Regions from separate parts of the Rhizobium sp. FG113 genome, predicted to be linked through region 2. Evidence: riboswitches for the same ligand, from Rfam matches in the RefSeq annotation. Region 2 holds a riboswitch; the other holds the start of a gene.

Region 1 (7,982 bases), on a different contig from region 2:
AAAGACGAGGAAGTCAAGGCCTATGCCATTGCCGTGGATGTGCTGGGACGGCCGAGTAATTTCGACTCTAGCATCGATCCAATCGTCCGCATCGAGATCAGCCGTCTCAGATCAACGTTGGAATCCTTTTACGTTGCGTTCGGCGAAGACCACGACATCTGGATAAGCGTAAAAAAAGGGAAATACATCGCCTGCTTTGCTCGCAACACCGCTAACGCGCCTCATCACAGAAAAGCCGACGAGATAGCGCTCGGCCATGCCGTCCGGCGTAATCCATACCAGCCGGAGAACACGCCGCCCAAGCGAAGATTGATGTTTGCCGGGTTAATGGTGTCGGTTCTGGCAGCGATCGCCACGCTGGGCATATACTCCTACGCGCAGAGACCCGTCATTTCCACGAAACCCGTCGTGTACGTCACCGTCGACGTGGCGAACCCACAACAAGCCGGAGAGGCAAGCCAGGTACGTGACGGCCTGCTGACGGCACTCACACAGTTTCAGACGATCATTGTCGCGCAGCCGGCATATGCGTCTGTAAGGACCAACGCTGCCGACCGGCGTTACTCGGTTCAGCTCAAATACTATTCGGATCTCGGCGAGCGAAGCGTCTGGTGGCAGGTCACCGAGAACGCTTCCGGAAACCTGCTGATGTCCGGGTTGGAAAGGGTTGAAACGGCAGGAAAGAGCGCGGCCGTCGCGAGACAGCAGATCGTTGCTTCGCTTGCCAAGCGGATCGCCGCCAGTCGAGGCGTGATCAACTCGATCAAATTGAATGCCGCTCAGGATTCCGTCGGTAACGACTGCGTCGTGCGCGCGGAGTACGCGCTCGAAGTTCGGGGCAGCCTTGAGGCGGCAGCCAATTGCCTCGAACGAACGGTGCGGCTCATGCCACACGATTCCGACGCCAATGCAATTCTCGCCCGTATTCTGCTTGCACCCGCTGGAAGAGCGACGCCGTCTGATGTCGTCGATCGTGCGCTTCGGCTTGCGCAGGACGCCGTTGCCAGAGCCCCATTTTCCGACCGGGCGCAGCTTGCTTTGATGGCGGCTCAAGCAGCAGGTGGAAGCTTGGAAGCTGCGATCGAGGCAGGCAACAAAGCCGTCGCGTTGAATCCGAACAATCCGGACTCTGTAGCGGCCTTGGGTGGCTTGCTTTACTCAGCAGGATATACGTCTGCCGGACTGGCAATGGCGAAGGAGGCAAGCGCCGAAACCGACATCGTTCCCCGATGTGCCATGGTCGTCCTCGCACTGGACGCCTTCCGTGACGCCCGCTATTCAGAGGCTCTCCTTTGGACCGAGCGGGTGACCGGCCGCAGTTCGCTGACGAGTGTTATCCGCGCTGCCGCGCTCGGGGAGCTTGGCTCAGAGCAAGCGCCAGGTAGCGTGACGGATGGAGGCATCGACGCGGCCGCCTTCAAAAAGACCGTTGATGCCGTAGGTCTTCCGCCAGATTTAGTGACAATGCTTGAGCGCGGGGTGATCAAGGCAGGGGCGGACCTGGAGCCGGTGGGCAGCATTGCGCGATAAGTAAACGTACCATTGTTCTACACCCCCGGATCACGATAGCCGGGAATTGGTAGGCTTGAAATATTGGGCAATGTCCGCTTGGGTTCGCTGGAGCGGGTGAAGGGAATCGAACCCTCGTATTCAGCTTGGGAAGCTGCTGCTCTACCATTGAGCTACACCCGCGTTACGCGCAGATTTCCAACAGATGGCGGTCGGTGTCAAGCGGGGTTGGCGACTTCCGGGTGAGGCTGCTCAGATCCGGAAGTGCTTGGAGAGCTTGAGGCCCTGTGCCTGGTAATTGGAGCCGAGGCCGGTGCCGTAGAGGCTTTCGGGGTGTTCCTGCATGTGCTCGTAGACCAGGCGGCCGACGATCTGGCCGTCTTCGAGGATGAAGGGGACCTCGTGGCTGCGGACTTCGAGGACGGCGCGGCTGCCGCGGCCGCCGGCGGGGGCGTGGCCGAAGCCTGGGTCGAAGAAGCCGGCGTAGTGGACGCGGAATTCGCCGACCAGCGGATCGAAAGGCGTCATCTCGGCGGCGTAGTGCGGGGGCACGTGGACGGCTTCGCGCGAGACGAGGATGTAGAACTCGTCCGGATCGAGGATCAGTTCGTTGCGACCGCGGCTGTAGATCGGCTCCCAGAAATCGAAGATGTCGTGCTGGGCCTTCTTGTCGACGTCGACGACAGCCGTGTGGTGCTTGCCGCGATAGCCGATCAGGCCGTCCTTGTCGCCGGCGAGATCGATCGACAGTGCAATGCCGCCGCCGGAGACGTTCGGCTTTGTGCTTGCGACCAGCGTTTCGGCATCGTGCAGCGCCAGAAGCTCCGGTTCGCCGAGCAGCGACTGGCCGATGCGGAAGCGGATCTGCGACAGGCGTGAGCCGCGACGCACGACGATCGGGAAGGTGCGCGGAGAGATTTCGAGATAGAGCGGGCCGGAATAGCCTGCCGGGATCTTGTCGAATTCCTGCGCGTAATCGGTGATGACGCGGGTGAAGATATCGAGGCGGCCGGTCGAGCTTTTCGGATTGGCCGAGGCCGACATGTCGGCCGGAAGATCGAGGCGCTCCATCAGGGGGACGATGTAGACGCAGCCGGTTTCGAGCACCGCGCCTTCCGAGAGATCGACGACATGCAGCTTCAAACGGTCGAGCTTGTCGGAGACGAGGCTGTTCGGACCCGGCATAAAGCTGGCGCGGACGCGGAAGGCCTTGGTGCCGAGGCGGAGATCAAGGCTCGCCGGCTGGATCTGGTCGCTGTCGAGCTCGCGCTCCGCGACGAGGCGCCCCGTCTCGAACAACGCGGCAATCGCGCGGTCTGCCAATATTCCTGTTTCGCGAGCCATCATGCCCCATCCATAATTTGCCGCAGACAAAACCAAAATCGAGGAATTGACGCAAGCGCGCAACAGCAGTATTGCAGCTTTATCCCGTGGTGATTTGGCCGGTCGGCTTGCAGCCACGTTAAACAAGTGGCTAAATAGACCGGGTTGAAACCGGTCTGCATTCGCGGCCGGTTTTTTTGTGTTTGAAAGTGGTGATGGCATGAGCAAGACTTGGCGCCCGGCAACCCAACTGGTCCACAGCGGAACGCTGCGCTCGCAGTATAGCGAGACATCCGAGGCGATCTATCTCACGCAAGGGTTTGTCTACGATAGCGCGGAAGCCGCAGAGGCGCGCTTCAAGGGCGAGACCGAGGGTTATATCTACGCCCGCTACGGCAGCCCGACCAACGACATGTTCGAAAAGCGCATGTGCGCGATGGAAGGTGCCGAAGAAGCCCGCGCCACCGCATCGGGCATGGCAGCCGTTGCCGCCGCCATCCTCTGCCAGGTGAAGGCCGGCGATCATATCGTGGCCGCCCGCGCGCTCTTCGGTTCCTGCCGTTGGGTGGTCGAGACGCTGGCGCCGAAATACGGCATCGAATGCACGCTGGTCGACGGCCGCCATCTGGAGAACTGGGAAAAGGCGATCCGCCCGAACACCAAGGTGTTCTTCCTGGAAAGCCCGACCAACCCGACGCTCGAAGTGGTCGATATCGCAGGCGTTGCCAAGCTCGCCAACCAGGTCGGCGCCAAGGTCGTGGTCGACAACGTCTTCGCGACGCCGATCTTCCAGAAGCCGCTGGAACTCGGCGCCCATATCGTCGTCTATTCCGCGACCAAGCATATCGACGGCCAGGGCCGCAGCCTCGGTGGCGTGATCCTCTCGGATACGGAGTGGGTGAACGAGCATCTGCAGGACTATTATCGCCACACCGGCCCGGCCATGTCGCCGTTCACGGCCTGGACGCTGCTCAAGGGTCTCGAGACGCTGCCGCTGCGCGTCAAGCAGCAGACCGAGAACGCCGGCAAGATCGCCGACTTCCTGGCCGAGCAGAAGCAGGTCGCGAAGGTGATCTATCCAGGCCGCAAGGACCATCCGCAGGCCGATATCGTCGCCAAACAGATGAAGGGCGGCTCGACGCTGGTGGCGATCGAACTCAAGGGTGGCAAGGAAGCGGCGTTCGCGCTGCAGAACGCGCTTGAGATCGTCAAGATCTCCAACAATCTCGGCGACGCCAAGAGCCTGATCACGCATCCGGCGACGACCACGCACAAGAACCTGACGGACGAGGCCCGCGCCGAACTCGGCATCTCTCCGGGCACCGTGCGCCTGTCTGCTGGTATCGAGGATACCGACGACCTGATCGAGGATTTCGCGCAGGCGCTCTCCAAGATCAAGGCCTGATCAAGAATAGCCGGCCGGGTCGATGTGATCCGGCCGGCATTTAAGCGCGCATTTTTGCAATTTACTCGCGCTGAGCGGGAGTAGCATTAGTCTTAACGCGCGAATTTTTCGCGCTTACAGCCAATTGATTGCGGATTCCGGCCTGGTTTATTGACCTGCCGCACCTCTTATAAGATACCAGTAAGGTATTCTTATTATGGTGTAGGCATGTACCGCGCCCTGACACGAGATATTGAAGTGGTGGTCGAGCCCTTTTACCTGGAGGAGCAATCCGACCCGGACGACGACCGCTATGTGTGGGGCTACCGCATCGTCATCAGCAATAATTCCGACCTCACGGTACGTCTCGTCAACCGCTACTGGAACATCACCGACCAGAACGGCGTCGTCGATGAAGTGAGCGGCGCCGGCGTTGTCGGCGAACAGCCGACGCTCAGCCCTGGTGATACCTACGAGTATTCATCGGGCTGCCCTCTCGATACGCCATCGGGCCTGATGTTCGGCCACTACCAGATGGAAACCGATAAAGGCGAGGTCTTCCAGGTGGAAATCCCCGCCTTCTCTCTTGATTCACCCGGCCTGCTCAGAGTGCTGAACTAACCTTCGTTTCGTCGCAGGTTACTCAGCCGCCTGCGCGAGCTCTTCGGCCTCGAAACGATAGGTCGTCGAGCAGAACTCGCAGGTGACCGCGATCTTGCCCTCTTCCTGGCTCGCCTCGATTTCCTCGGCGGAGAAGCCCTTCAGCACGCCCTTGATCTTCTCGCGCGAGCAGGAGCAGCGGTCGAACACTTCGCGCGGCTCGTAAACGCGCACACCGCGCTCGTGGAACAGCCGGAACAGCAGGCGCTCGACGCCGACCTGCGGATCGGTCAGCTCGTCGGCGTCAATGGTTTCCACCAGCGAACGCGCTTCGGCCCAGGCATCGTCTTCCGCATGCTGGACGGTACCTTCATCGCCATCGCCGCCGTGCAGGTCAGCCTGACGCATGCGCTCGGGCGCTTCCGGCAGGAACTGGGCAACGAGGCCCCCTGCCCGCCAGCGATGACGCGGCTTGCCCGCTTCGTCGCGATCGAACAGTTCGGCGGCGGCGAGGCGCACGCGCGTCGGGATCTGCTCCGACTGGCGGAAGTAGGTGCCGGCTATATCCTCCAGCGTGGCGCCGTCGAGCGCGACGATGCCCTGGTAAGGCTGGCTGAACTTGCCCTGGTCGATGGTGAACGCCAGCATGCCCTTGCCGAGCAGGTGCTCGGGCTCGGCGCGCCCGGCGGCAACTGCCTCGTCCAGAAGCGTCTGGTCGAAGCGGGCATAGGCGCGCACGTTCTCGGGCGTCGAGAAATCGGCGACAAGCAGATCGACCGGGCCGTCGCTCTTGGTCTGGACGGTGAACTTGCCTTCGAACTTCAGCGACGTGCCAAGCAGCACCGTCAGCGCGATGACTTCGGCCAGCAGGCGGGCGACGGGTGCGGGATAGTTGTGGCGATCGAGGATCGCATCCAGCATCGGGCCGAGCTGGACAGCGCGACCGCGCACATCCAGGCCTTCCACCTGAAACGGAACGACATGATCATCGCCGGCGAAATCGAATTCGCCGAGGGTGGCTGCAGCTTCTGCCATGGTCTTCTCCTAGTCTGAGGGCAGCGGACGAGCCCGTCCATCCGCCAGCGCGGCCACGGGCCTGTCCGGCCCGATGTGGCCTCCAGTATGGTTCAGATCGCGCCCAGGCACCAAGCAAGAATCGACTTCTGCGCATGAAGACGGTTTTCCGCTTCATCGAAGACCACGGATTGCGGGCCGTCGATCACTTCGTCGGTAACTTCCTCACCACGATGGGCCGGCAGGCAATGCATGAACAATGCATCCTTGTCGGCCTGTGCCATCAAAGCCGAATTGACCTGATAAGGCTGGAAGACGTTGTGACCCCGGGCCCGATGTTCCTGATTCATGGAGACCCAGGTATCGGTCACCACGCAATCGGCGCCGGCGACCGCACGGTCTGCATCATGGCTCAGCATGATCTCGGCGCCCTCATTGCGGGCCCAGTTCAGATAGTGATCCTTCGGCTCGGAACCAAGGGGTACCGCCATGTTCATGCGATAGCCGAAACGGGCAGCGCCTTCGACCAGCGAATGCAGCACGTTGTTGCCATCGCCCATCCAGGCAATCGTCTTGCCCTTGATGGGGCCGCGATGCTCTTCGAAGGTCATGATATCGGCCATGATCTGGCAGGGATGGGTGTCATCCGTCAAAGCGTTGATGACGGGAACCGTCGCGTGTTCGGCGAGCTCCAGCATGCGCGCATGGTCGGTGGTGCGGATCATGATTGCGTCGACATAGCGCGACAGGACCTTCGCGGTATCGCCAATCGTTTCGGCGCGGCCGAGCTGCATTTCGGTGCCTGAAAGGAACAGCGTCTCGCCACCGAGCTGGCGCATGCCGACGTCAAAGGAGACGCGGGTACGCGTCGAGGGCTTTTCGAAGATCATCGCCAGCATCTTGCCTGCCAGCGGCTTGTCGCCCTGGCCGGCCTTGAAGGCCTGCTTGCGGGTCTTGGCGTCATCCATGATGACCCTGAGGTCGGAGGAGGTTACCGCGGAAAGATCGAGAAAGTGTTTTGGGGAAGCCATCTGTCTTTAACCTGTTGCGCCCGCCATCCGGCCGGGCATCCATCCATTCAAGCCGTCTTCTTTGCCTTGGCGCGCACGCTCTCGGCGGCACGCTCCAGGCGTGCGAGGCCTTCGCGGGCTTCGTCGGCGGTGACGACGAGCGGAGGAAGCAAACGGATGACATTGTCGCCGGCCGGAATGGCCAGCAGGTTGGCAGCGCGGATGGCCTGCAGGAGCTCAGCCGACGGAACAGCCGCCTTGACGCCAAGCATCAGGCCTTCGCCCCTGACATCCTCGATCACATCGGGGAAGCGGTCCTTCAGCGATGCGAGCCCCTGGCGGAAGACGAGTGCCACGTCGCTGACGTGCTGCAGGAAGCCTTCCTCAAGGATCACATCGAGCACGGCATTGCCGACAGCCATGGCAAGCGGGTTGCCGCCATAGGTCGAGCCATGGGTGCCGGCCTTCATGCCGGAGGCTGCTTCAGCCGTTGCAAGGCAGGCGCCGAGCGGGAAACCACCGCCGATGCCCTTGGCGGCGGCCAGAATGTCCGGCGTTACGCCCAACCGCTCATAAGCAAAGAGCTTGCCTGTACGGCCGACGCCGGTCTGAACCTCGTCCAGGATCAGAAGCAGGCCGTTTTCATCGCAGAGCTGGCGCAGCGCCTTCATGAACTCCACGGTCGCAGGGCGGATACCGCCCTCACCCTGTACCGGCTCGATCAGGATGCCGGCCGTGGCATCGGTGATCGCAGCGCGAACGGCCTCGATATCACCGAAGGGAACCTGGTCGAAACCGGGTGCCTTGGGGCCGAAGCCTTCGAGATACTTCTCCTGGCCGCCGGCAGCGATCGTCGCCAGCGTGCGGCCGTGGAAGGCACCTTCGAAGGTGATGATGTGGAAGCGCTCGGGATGGCCCTTCGAATACTGGTAGCGGCGCGCGGTCTTGATCGCGCATTCCAGCGCCTCGGCGCCGGAGTTGGTGAAGAACACCTTATCCGCGAAGGTTGCATCCGTAAGCCGCTTGGCGAGGCGCTCCTGACCGGGGATCTCGTAAATGTTGGAAAGGTGCCAAACCTTATCGGCCTGATCCTTCAGTGCTCCGACGACATGCGGATTGCTATGGCCGACGGAGGTCACGGC
Region 2 (7,982 bases):
TCAGCGACTGGGTTTCACTCATAGCTCGTCTCCAATTCTCAATTCTGCAACAAAATCATATGCATCGCCACGATAGTGGGAGCGGGTGTATTCAACGACGCGCTGGTCTTCCAGGCGCGATACGCGTTCGATCAGAAGGGCCGGCGCACCAGCCGCAACGTCGAGCGCTGCCGCCGAGGTCGCGTCGAGCGTGACGGCGGAGAGTTTCTGTAGCGCGCGCACCGGGCGATGGCCGCTCGCCGTCAGCGCGTCGTAGAGCGAGCCTTCGCCGCCGGCGGTGTCATCGAGAAACTTCACGGGGACCACGGAGCGATCGATCGCCAGCGGCAGCCCGTCGGCGAGGCGCAGGCGATCGAGGCGCAACACGCGCTCGTCGACGCCGAGGCCGAGCAGGAAGGCCTCCTCCGGCGAGGGCTTGTTGATGGTGCGCGACAGGATTCTTGCCGCCGGCACGCGGCCACGCGAGCGCATGTCTTCGGAGAAGGATGAAAGTCGCCAGAGCGATTGCTCCATTCGCTCCACCTTGGCGGAGACGAAGGTGCCGCTGCCATGGCGTGATTCCAGCGTGCCCGCGTTTAGGAGATCGCGATAGGCGGTGCGCACCGTGACGCGACCGATCTTCAGGGCTTCCGCCAGATCGCGCTCGCTCGGCAGTGCTGCCCCAGGCTTCAGCAGGCCCTCATTGATCAGCCCGGTCAGTGTCTGCGCGAGACGGCGATAGAGGGGCCCGCTGCGCGCTGTGTCGCGCAGTCCGCGTGCCTCGATCTCGGCTATCAGACTGGTTCTATCCATGAGATTAAAATAGAACCTCTTTGGAACCAATTGCAAGCGCTAACTTGCATGAAAAAACCCTCGCAGAGCTCTGCGAGGGTTTGATGACATCAGAAGCGGTCGGCTTGCTGCCGTCAGCTCTTCGAGAAAATGTAGTCCGTTTCCTGGCGCAGCACTTCGCCGGGACGCAGAACCGCGTTGGGGAAGCCCTCGTGGTTGATGGCATCGGGCCAGATCTGCGTTTCCAGGCAGAAGCCGGCGAACGGGCCGTATTTGCGGCCGCCGATGCCGGGCACCGGCACATCGAGCTTGAAGGCGGCGTAGAACTGGACGCCGGGCTCGGTCGTTCGCACTTCCATCGAGACGCCGGAATAGAGGCTGCGCGCGAGCACCACGGAGCGCTTGGCAACACGTTCGGATGAGAGGCAGAAATTGTGGTCGTAGAGCGCCTGGGTGTCGCCCTCGAAGCGTTTCAGCGAGGCCATTTCGCGGAAGTCGAAGACAGTGCCTTGCACCGGGCGGATTTCGCCGGTCGGGATCTGGCGTTCGTCGGTCGGAAGATAGCTATCGGCCGCGATCATGATGTCGTGGCCAAGCGTGTCGTCGCGGCCGTCGAGATTGAAATAGGCGTGCTGGCAGACATTGGCGATGGTCGGCTGGTCGCTCGTCGTCTCGTAGACGACCGAGAGTTCACCATCGCCGTGCACGCGGTAGGTGACGAGGATGGTGCAATTGCCGGGATAGCCGCCGCGGCCATCGGCATCGACGATCTTCAGGACGACGCGGTCGCTGTCGTGCTCGACGATCGTCCAGTTGCGCAGCGCGATGTTCTCGAAGCCGCCATGCAGGTGGCTGACGCCGTTTTCGTTGAGGTCGAGCTGATAATTCTTGCCGTCGATCGTGAACTTGCCGCCGCCGATGCGGTTGGCGTTGCGGCCGGGCGTCGCGCCGAAATAGGCAGAATGCGCGGGATAGCTGTCGAAGTCATCGAAGCCGAGGGTGAGCGGCGCGTCATGGCCTTCGAGCCTGAGGTCCTGGATGACCGCGCCCCAGGTGATCACCTTGGCGGTCAAGCCGCCGCCCGAGATCTCGACGCGATGGACGGTTTCGCCCGTCTTCGTCGTTCCAAAAACGTCCCGCTTCAATCCATCCGCCATCCTGTTTCCTCCCCGGTTCGCGTCCGCAATTTCGCGAGGGAACCTGCTCTCAATTGAATGAAATCGCAACCGCCGCGATATAAAAAACAAACGCCGCCGGTCAGGTCCGGCGGCGTATCAGGCAAAGCGAAAAGGTCTCAGCCGTCCTCGCCAATATCTTCCAGATTGTAAGGTGTCGTCTGGTAGATTTCGTTGATCCAGTTGCCGAAAAGCAGGTGCGCGTGGCTGCGCCAGCGGTTCTGCGGCGGGATCGACGGGTCGTTATGCGGGAAATAGTTGTGCGGCATCTTGATCGGAACGCCGGCATTCACGTCGCGGAAATACTCGTCACCGAGCGACGTCGAATCATATTCGACGTGATTGAAGATATAGAGCCGGTTGCCCTTCTTCTCGTGAACGAGGCAGACGCCCATCTCGCTCGATTCCATCAGGATTTCCAGCGTGTCGGATTTTTCGATATCGGCGCGTCGCACTTCCGTCCAGCGCGAGACCGGAACCTCGAAATTGTCGGAGAAACCGTTCAGGTAGACCGACGACGGCTTGAGGTTCTTGTGGCGATAGACGCCGAAGGCCTTTTCCGTCAGCGCGTGCTTGGGAATGTCGTGAAAATGGTAGATCGCGGCCATCGCACCCCAGCAGACATTCATCGCGGAGTGCACGTTGGTGCGCGTCCAGTCGAAAATCTGCTGCATTTCATCCCAATAAGTAACGTCTTCGTATGGAAGCGTTTCGATCGGCGCGCCTGTGATGATGAAGCCGTCGAACTTCCGGTGTTTGATCTCCTCCCAGGTCTGGTAGAAGGAGAAGAGATGATCTTCCGAGGTGTTCTTCGCCTTGTGGTTCCCGACGCGAACAAGCGACAGCTCGACCTGCAGCGGCGAGGCGCCGATAAGGCGCGCCATCTGAATCTCGGTCTTGATCTTGTTCGGCATGAGGTTCAGAAGCCCGATCTGCAGGGGGCGAATGTCCTGACGGATCGCGGCCGTCTCGGTCATCACGCGCACACCTTCCTGAACCAGGGTTTCAAAGGCGGGCAGGGTATCGGGGATCTTGATCGGCATGGCGGTCACTCGATGAAAAAACGAAAATATCGCTATCGGTCCGCACGCGGCCCTTTAGCAACTTCTTTAACGTGGCTGCAAGCCGGCCGGCCAAATCACCACGGAGCGCTCTAAATAGACCCAGTCAGGCCGCGAATCAATGACCGATACGCGGCGTCGCCTATTTGCCGAGGTAACTCGCGCATTACCTGATGCTAGAAACTGTTGCTGGACAGGCTGACTCACGGTGCTATTCAGGTGCTACATACGCGTAAGGAAGCATGATGGCAGAGGACGTCAAAAGCAGACCGAGCATCCAGGGGCAGGACCGGGTAGGGTATGATCTCAGCCTGATCTTCCGCCTCAAGGTGATGTTTTCGGCATTCTGGCATTCCAGGGTGCGCGCGCCGGTGCTCATTCTCTCGACGGCGTTGATCGGGATCATTCTCGCGACAGCCTATGCCACCGTCATCCTCAACCAGTGGAACGCGCCTTTCTACGACGCCATCTCGCGGCGCGACCTGCCGGGGTTCTTCCACCAGCTGAAGATCTTCGCGCTGATCGCCGGCATGCTGTTGCTTCTCAACGTGGTGCAAGCCTGGCTGAACCAGATGACGGCGCTTTACATGCGCGAGGGGCTGACGCGGGATCTCGTCGACCAGTGGCTGCAGCGCAAGCGGGCGCTCCGCCTCGCCTCCAGCGGGCTGATCGGCGTCAATCCGGATCAGCGCCTGCATGAGGATGCGCGCAATCTGGCGGAAAGCACCACGGGTCTCGTCATCGGCCTGGTGCAATCGACGATCCTGCTGGTGAGCTTCATCGGCGTTCTCTGGGAGTTGTCGAGCGGCTTCGTTTTTCGCTTCGGCGAGTACGCCTTTTCCATTCCGGGCTACATGGTGTGGGCGGCGATCTTCTATGCCGCTTCAGCCTCGGTGCTCAGCCAGCTCGTCGGACGCAAGCTCGTCAAGCTCAATGCGGACCGTTTCTCCAAGGAAGCTGAGCTGCGCTTCGCGCTGATGCATGCCAACGAGAACATTCCGGCGATCACGGCTGCGCGCGGGGAGGAGAATGAGCGGGGGCGGATCAACACCGATATCAGCGCCGTTCTCGCCGTCATCAAGAAGCTGGCGATGGCCAACGTCAACCTGACCTGGGTGTCGGCCGGCTACGGCTGGCTCGTCGTCGTCATTCCGATCATCGTGGCCGCACCCGCCTATTTCTCCGGCGGCCTTACCTTCGGCCAGCTGATGATGTCGGTCGGCGCCTTCAACCAGGTCAACACGGCGCTGCGCTGGTACGTTTCGAACTTCGGCCCGATCGCCGAATGGCGCGCAACCTTGATGCGCGTTACCGACTTCCGCCAGGCTCTGACCACGATGGGCGACGACGTCGATCTCAAGGAAACGATCGCCTATGAGCGCAGCGCGCCAGGCACGTTGACGCTTGAGAATGTGACCATCGCTACCAAGATGGACGAGGAGATCGACCAGTGCGGCGGCTTCCGCCTGCATGAGGGCAGCGTCACCATCAAGGCCGGCGAGAAGGTGATGATCAACGGCGACCATAACGTCAATCGCAAGCTCCTCTTCCTGGCGATGTCGGAGCTGTGGCCCTGCGGTAGCGGCAAGATCGGCCTGCCGCCCACCGACGATATGCTGTTCGTGCCGCAATCGGCCTATATTCCCGGTGGTACTCTGCGCGAAGCGCTGGCGTTTCCTGCGGCCGCCGACACATACAAGAACGACGATGTGGTCGCGGCGCTCGAAAAGGCGGGGCTGCACAATCTCGTTGCCCGACTGGATACGCGCGCGCGCTGGGACAAGCTGCTCGATGCCGATGAACAGCGGGCTATCGGCTTCGCGCGGCTGTTGCTGGTCCGGCCGCAATGGATGGTTTTCGACGAAGTGCTGGAGGGCATGGAGCCCGAATGGCAGTCGACGATGATGAAGGTGCTCGAGGCGATGCCGGATGCGACGATGATCTATATCGGCCGCTCCGACGCCTATATCGAGGCCTTCCATCCGCGCGTGCTGCATCTCGAAGCGCTTGCCGCCAAGCCCGACGAAAACAAGGTAGCGGACAAGGCGCCGAACACCCCGGCGCCGGCACTCTGATCGCTTCGATCGGGCTTACATCGGCGGAACGACGCCGTTTGTGCCGACCGTGACCTGTGCCGCGGAGACAGTTCCGTCCGCTGCCTTCTCGCCCATGACGATGACATGCGCGCCTGGCGTCAGGTCCGACTTCTGCGCGGCCGTGAAGGTCACGATCGGTGTGTCGTCCGATATCGAGATGGTCTTTTCCTTGCCTTGATAGGTCAGCGTCACGGTGTGGCCATCGACGGATTTGACCGCCTTGGCGACGGTCGCGTTGGTCATGCTGCTGTTGGGTTTCAAATCCCAGGGGCGGCTGCCTTCGCCGGTGCCTTTCATGGCCGCCGGAAAGATCAGCACTTCCAGCGCGCCATCGCCGCCGTCCTGCTTGGGCAGCGAGGCGATGCCGACGAAATCGCCGGGCTTGATGTCCTCGACCGACGCCTTCTTGATGCCGCCAACCTTCCATTCCGGCTTCAGCGCAATGGTCTGGTCGGCGCCCTCGCGGGTCTTGACGACGAGCGTGTCGCCGGAAAGGCTGGCAATATCGCCACGCACGCGCACGCGCTGCGCATCAGCCGCCGATGTGATCTGCGACGTGCTCAGAAGAATGCCGACGGCAAGCGCCGCGACATGGCTGGTAATCAGATAGCGAGACATGGGTTTTCTCCTCTTGGCTCCGGGGGCGGGAGCCTTCGGGAGCTTAGGCACGAGGTCTTAGCGCTGGCCAATCAATGAAATGTGAGGGTTTCCGGCTCGGAGACGGGAGCTATCTGGCAGGGTATACCAATGGGTGGGAGAACTTGAATGCCGGAGACGAGACTTGCGGACATATATCGCGCCTATATCCATTGCCTGAATTCCGAGGATTGGGAAAACCTCGGCACCTATGTCGGGCAGGATGTGCGCTATAACGGCCAGATGGTTGGCCTCGATGGCTATCGGCAGGCGCGTGAGGCCGAGTTTCGCGGGATACCCGACCTCTATTTCGACGTCCAGATCCTGATCGCCGATGACACCACGGTGGCCAGCCGGCTGAATTTCGACATCAGCCCGCAAGGCACATTTCTCGGCTTGCCTGTCAACGGCAGGCGAATCTCGTTTTCCGAGAACGTGTTCTACGAATTTACCGAGGGCCAGATCGCGAAGGTGTGGTCGATCGTCGACAAGGCGGCGATCGAGGCTCAGCTTTCGGCGGTGTAGAGGGCGATCAGCCCTCCAGCTCTTCCCGGAGCATTTCGAGCTCCAGCCATTCCTCTTCCATCTTCACCAGGCTGTCGCGGAATTTCTCCATCTCGGCGGCCAGGCGGTTGAAGGTCGTGGGGTCCTTGGAGAAGAGGTTGGGGTCGGCCATCTTTTCCTCGCGCTTGGCGATCTCGGCTTCCGCCTTGGCCATCTCCTTGGGCAGGTTCTCGAGCGCGAATTTCTGCTTGAAGGAAAGCTTTCCCTTGCCCTTTGGCGCTTCGGCGGCGGGCGCCGCGTCCAGCGCTTTCGCCTTCTCGGCTTTCTCCGCCTTCTTGCGCTCGTCGGCGGCACCCTTGCGCTGCGCCAGCATGTCGGAATAGCCGCCGGCATATTCGATCCAGCGGCCATCGGGTGCATCGGGAACGGCCGGCGCGATGGTCGAGGTCACGGTGCGGTCGAGGAAGTCACGGTCGTGGCTGACGAGGATGACGGTGCCCGGGAAGCCTGCGACGACCTCCTGCAGCAGGTCCAGCGTCTCGATGTCGAGGTCGTTGGTCGGCTCGTCGAGGATCAGCAAGTTGGACGGCCGCGCCAGCATGCGGGCGAGCATCAGGCGGGCGCGCTCGCCGCCAGAGAGGTTCTTGATCGGCGTGCGGGCCTGCTCTGGCTGGAACAGGAATTCTTTCATGTAGCCGGTGACGTGGCGCTGCTCGCCGTTGACAAGCAGGTTCTCACCGCGCCCGTCGGTGAGATAATGCGCCAGCGTGTCCTCGGGGTTCAGATCCTCGCGCTTCTGGTCGAGCGTGGCGATCTCCAGATTGGTGCCGAGCTTGATGATGCCGGTGTCGGGCGGCAGCTGGCCGGTCAGCATCTTCAGGAGCGTGGTCTTGCCGGCGCCGTTCGGGCCGACGAGGCCGATGCAATCGCCGCGATGAACGCGGATCGAAAACGGCGTGACGATCGGGCGCTCGCCATAGGTCTTGGTGATCTTGTCGGCTTCGATGACGAGCTTGCCGGATTCCTGCGCATCGGAGACGGTCGCCTGCACGGTGCCCTGCGGCCCTTTGTGGCCGCGATAGCTGGCGCGCATCGTCTGCAGCTCGCCGAGGCGGCGCATGTTGCGCTTGCGGCGCGCGGTGACGCCGTAGCGCAGCCAGTGCTCCTCGCGCTCGATCGCCTTGCCGAGCTTGTGCTGCTCCATCTCCTCGGCTTCCAGAACCTGGTCGCGCCAGGCCTCGAAATGGGCGAAGCCGCGGTCGAGGCGGCGCGAGGTGCCGCGGTCGAGCCAGACGGTGGCGGTCGAGACCTTTTCGAGGAAGCGCCTGTCGTGCGAGATCAGGACCAGCGCGCTGCGGGTCTTCTGCAGCTCGCCTTCCAGCCATTCTATGGTGGGCAGGTCGAGATGGTTGGTCGGCTCGTCGAGAAGCAGGATATCGGGCTCTGGCGCGAGAACGCGGGCAAGTGCCGCGCGGCGCGCTTCGCCGCCCGAGAGGTTCTTCGGATCTTCCTCGCCGGTGAGGCCGAGATGCGACAGAAGATAGGTCACACGGTAGGGGTCGTCGCCCGGTCCAAGCCCAGCTTCCGCGTAGGCCTGCACGGTGCTGTAGCCGGCGAAATCGGGCGCCTGTTCGAGATAGCGCACGGTCGACGACGGGTGGCGGAACACCTCGCCGGACTGCGCCTCGACCATTCCGGCGGCGATCTTCAGCAACGTCGATTTGCCGGAGCCGTTACGG

The links. A riboswitch is a leader RNA that binds a small molecule or an ion and turns the genes downstream of it on or off. The one in region 2 is predicted to bind S-adenosylmethionine.
Region 1: another riboswitch for S-adenosylmethionine. It lies ahead of ACODTZ_RS09765 (O-succinylhomoserine sulfhydrylase); the one in region 2 lies ahead of metA (homoserine O-acetyltransferase MetA).

What each region holds. Positions count from the first base shown of each region.
Region 1 is NZ_JBMDKV010000002.1:527,049-535,030, reverse strand. It holds gene ACODTZ_RS09780 (hypothetical protein) at 1-1,530, shown strand, start outside; tRNA gene ACODTZ_RS09775 (tRNA-Gly) at 1,619-1,692, opposite strand; gene ACODTZ_RS09770 (2'-deoxycytidine 5'-triphosphate deaminase) at 1,762-2,856, opposite strand; SAM riboswitch at 2,930-3,008, shown strand; gene ACODTZ_RS09765 (O-succinylhomoserine sulfhydrylase) at 3,053-4,237, shown strand; gene apaG (Co2+/Mg2+ efflux protein ApaG) at 4,445-4,837, shown strand; gene ACODTZ_RS09755 (Hsp33 family molecular chaperone) at 4,856-5,851, opposite strand; gene argF (ornithine carbamoyltransferase) at 5,944-6,861, opposite strand; gene ACODTZ_RS09745 (aspartate aminotransferase family protein) at 6,909-7,982, opposite strand, start outside.
Region 2 is NZ_JBMDKV010000008.1:45,792-53,773, reverse strand. It holds gene ACODTZ_RS19115 (SIS domain-containing protein) at 1-22, opposite strand, end outside; gene ACODTZ_RS19110 (GntR family transcriptional regulator) at 19-792, opposite strand; gene ACODTZ_RS19105 (aldose epimerase family protein) at 906-1,928, opposite strand; gene metA (homoserine O-acetyltransferase MetA) at 2,066-2,989, opposite strand; SAM riboswitch at 3,024-3,101, opposite strand; gene ACODTZ_RS19095 (ABC transporter ATP-binding protein/permease) at 3,253-5,082, shown strand; gene ACODTZ_RS19090 (DUF5666 domain-containing protein) at 5,098-5,721, opposite strand; gene ACODTZ_RS19085 (ester cyclase) at 5,869-6,264, shown strand; gene ACODTZ_RS19080 (ABC-F family ATP-binding cassette domain-containing protein) at 6,272-7,982, opposite strand, start outside.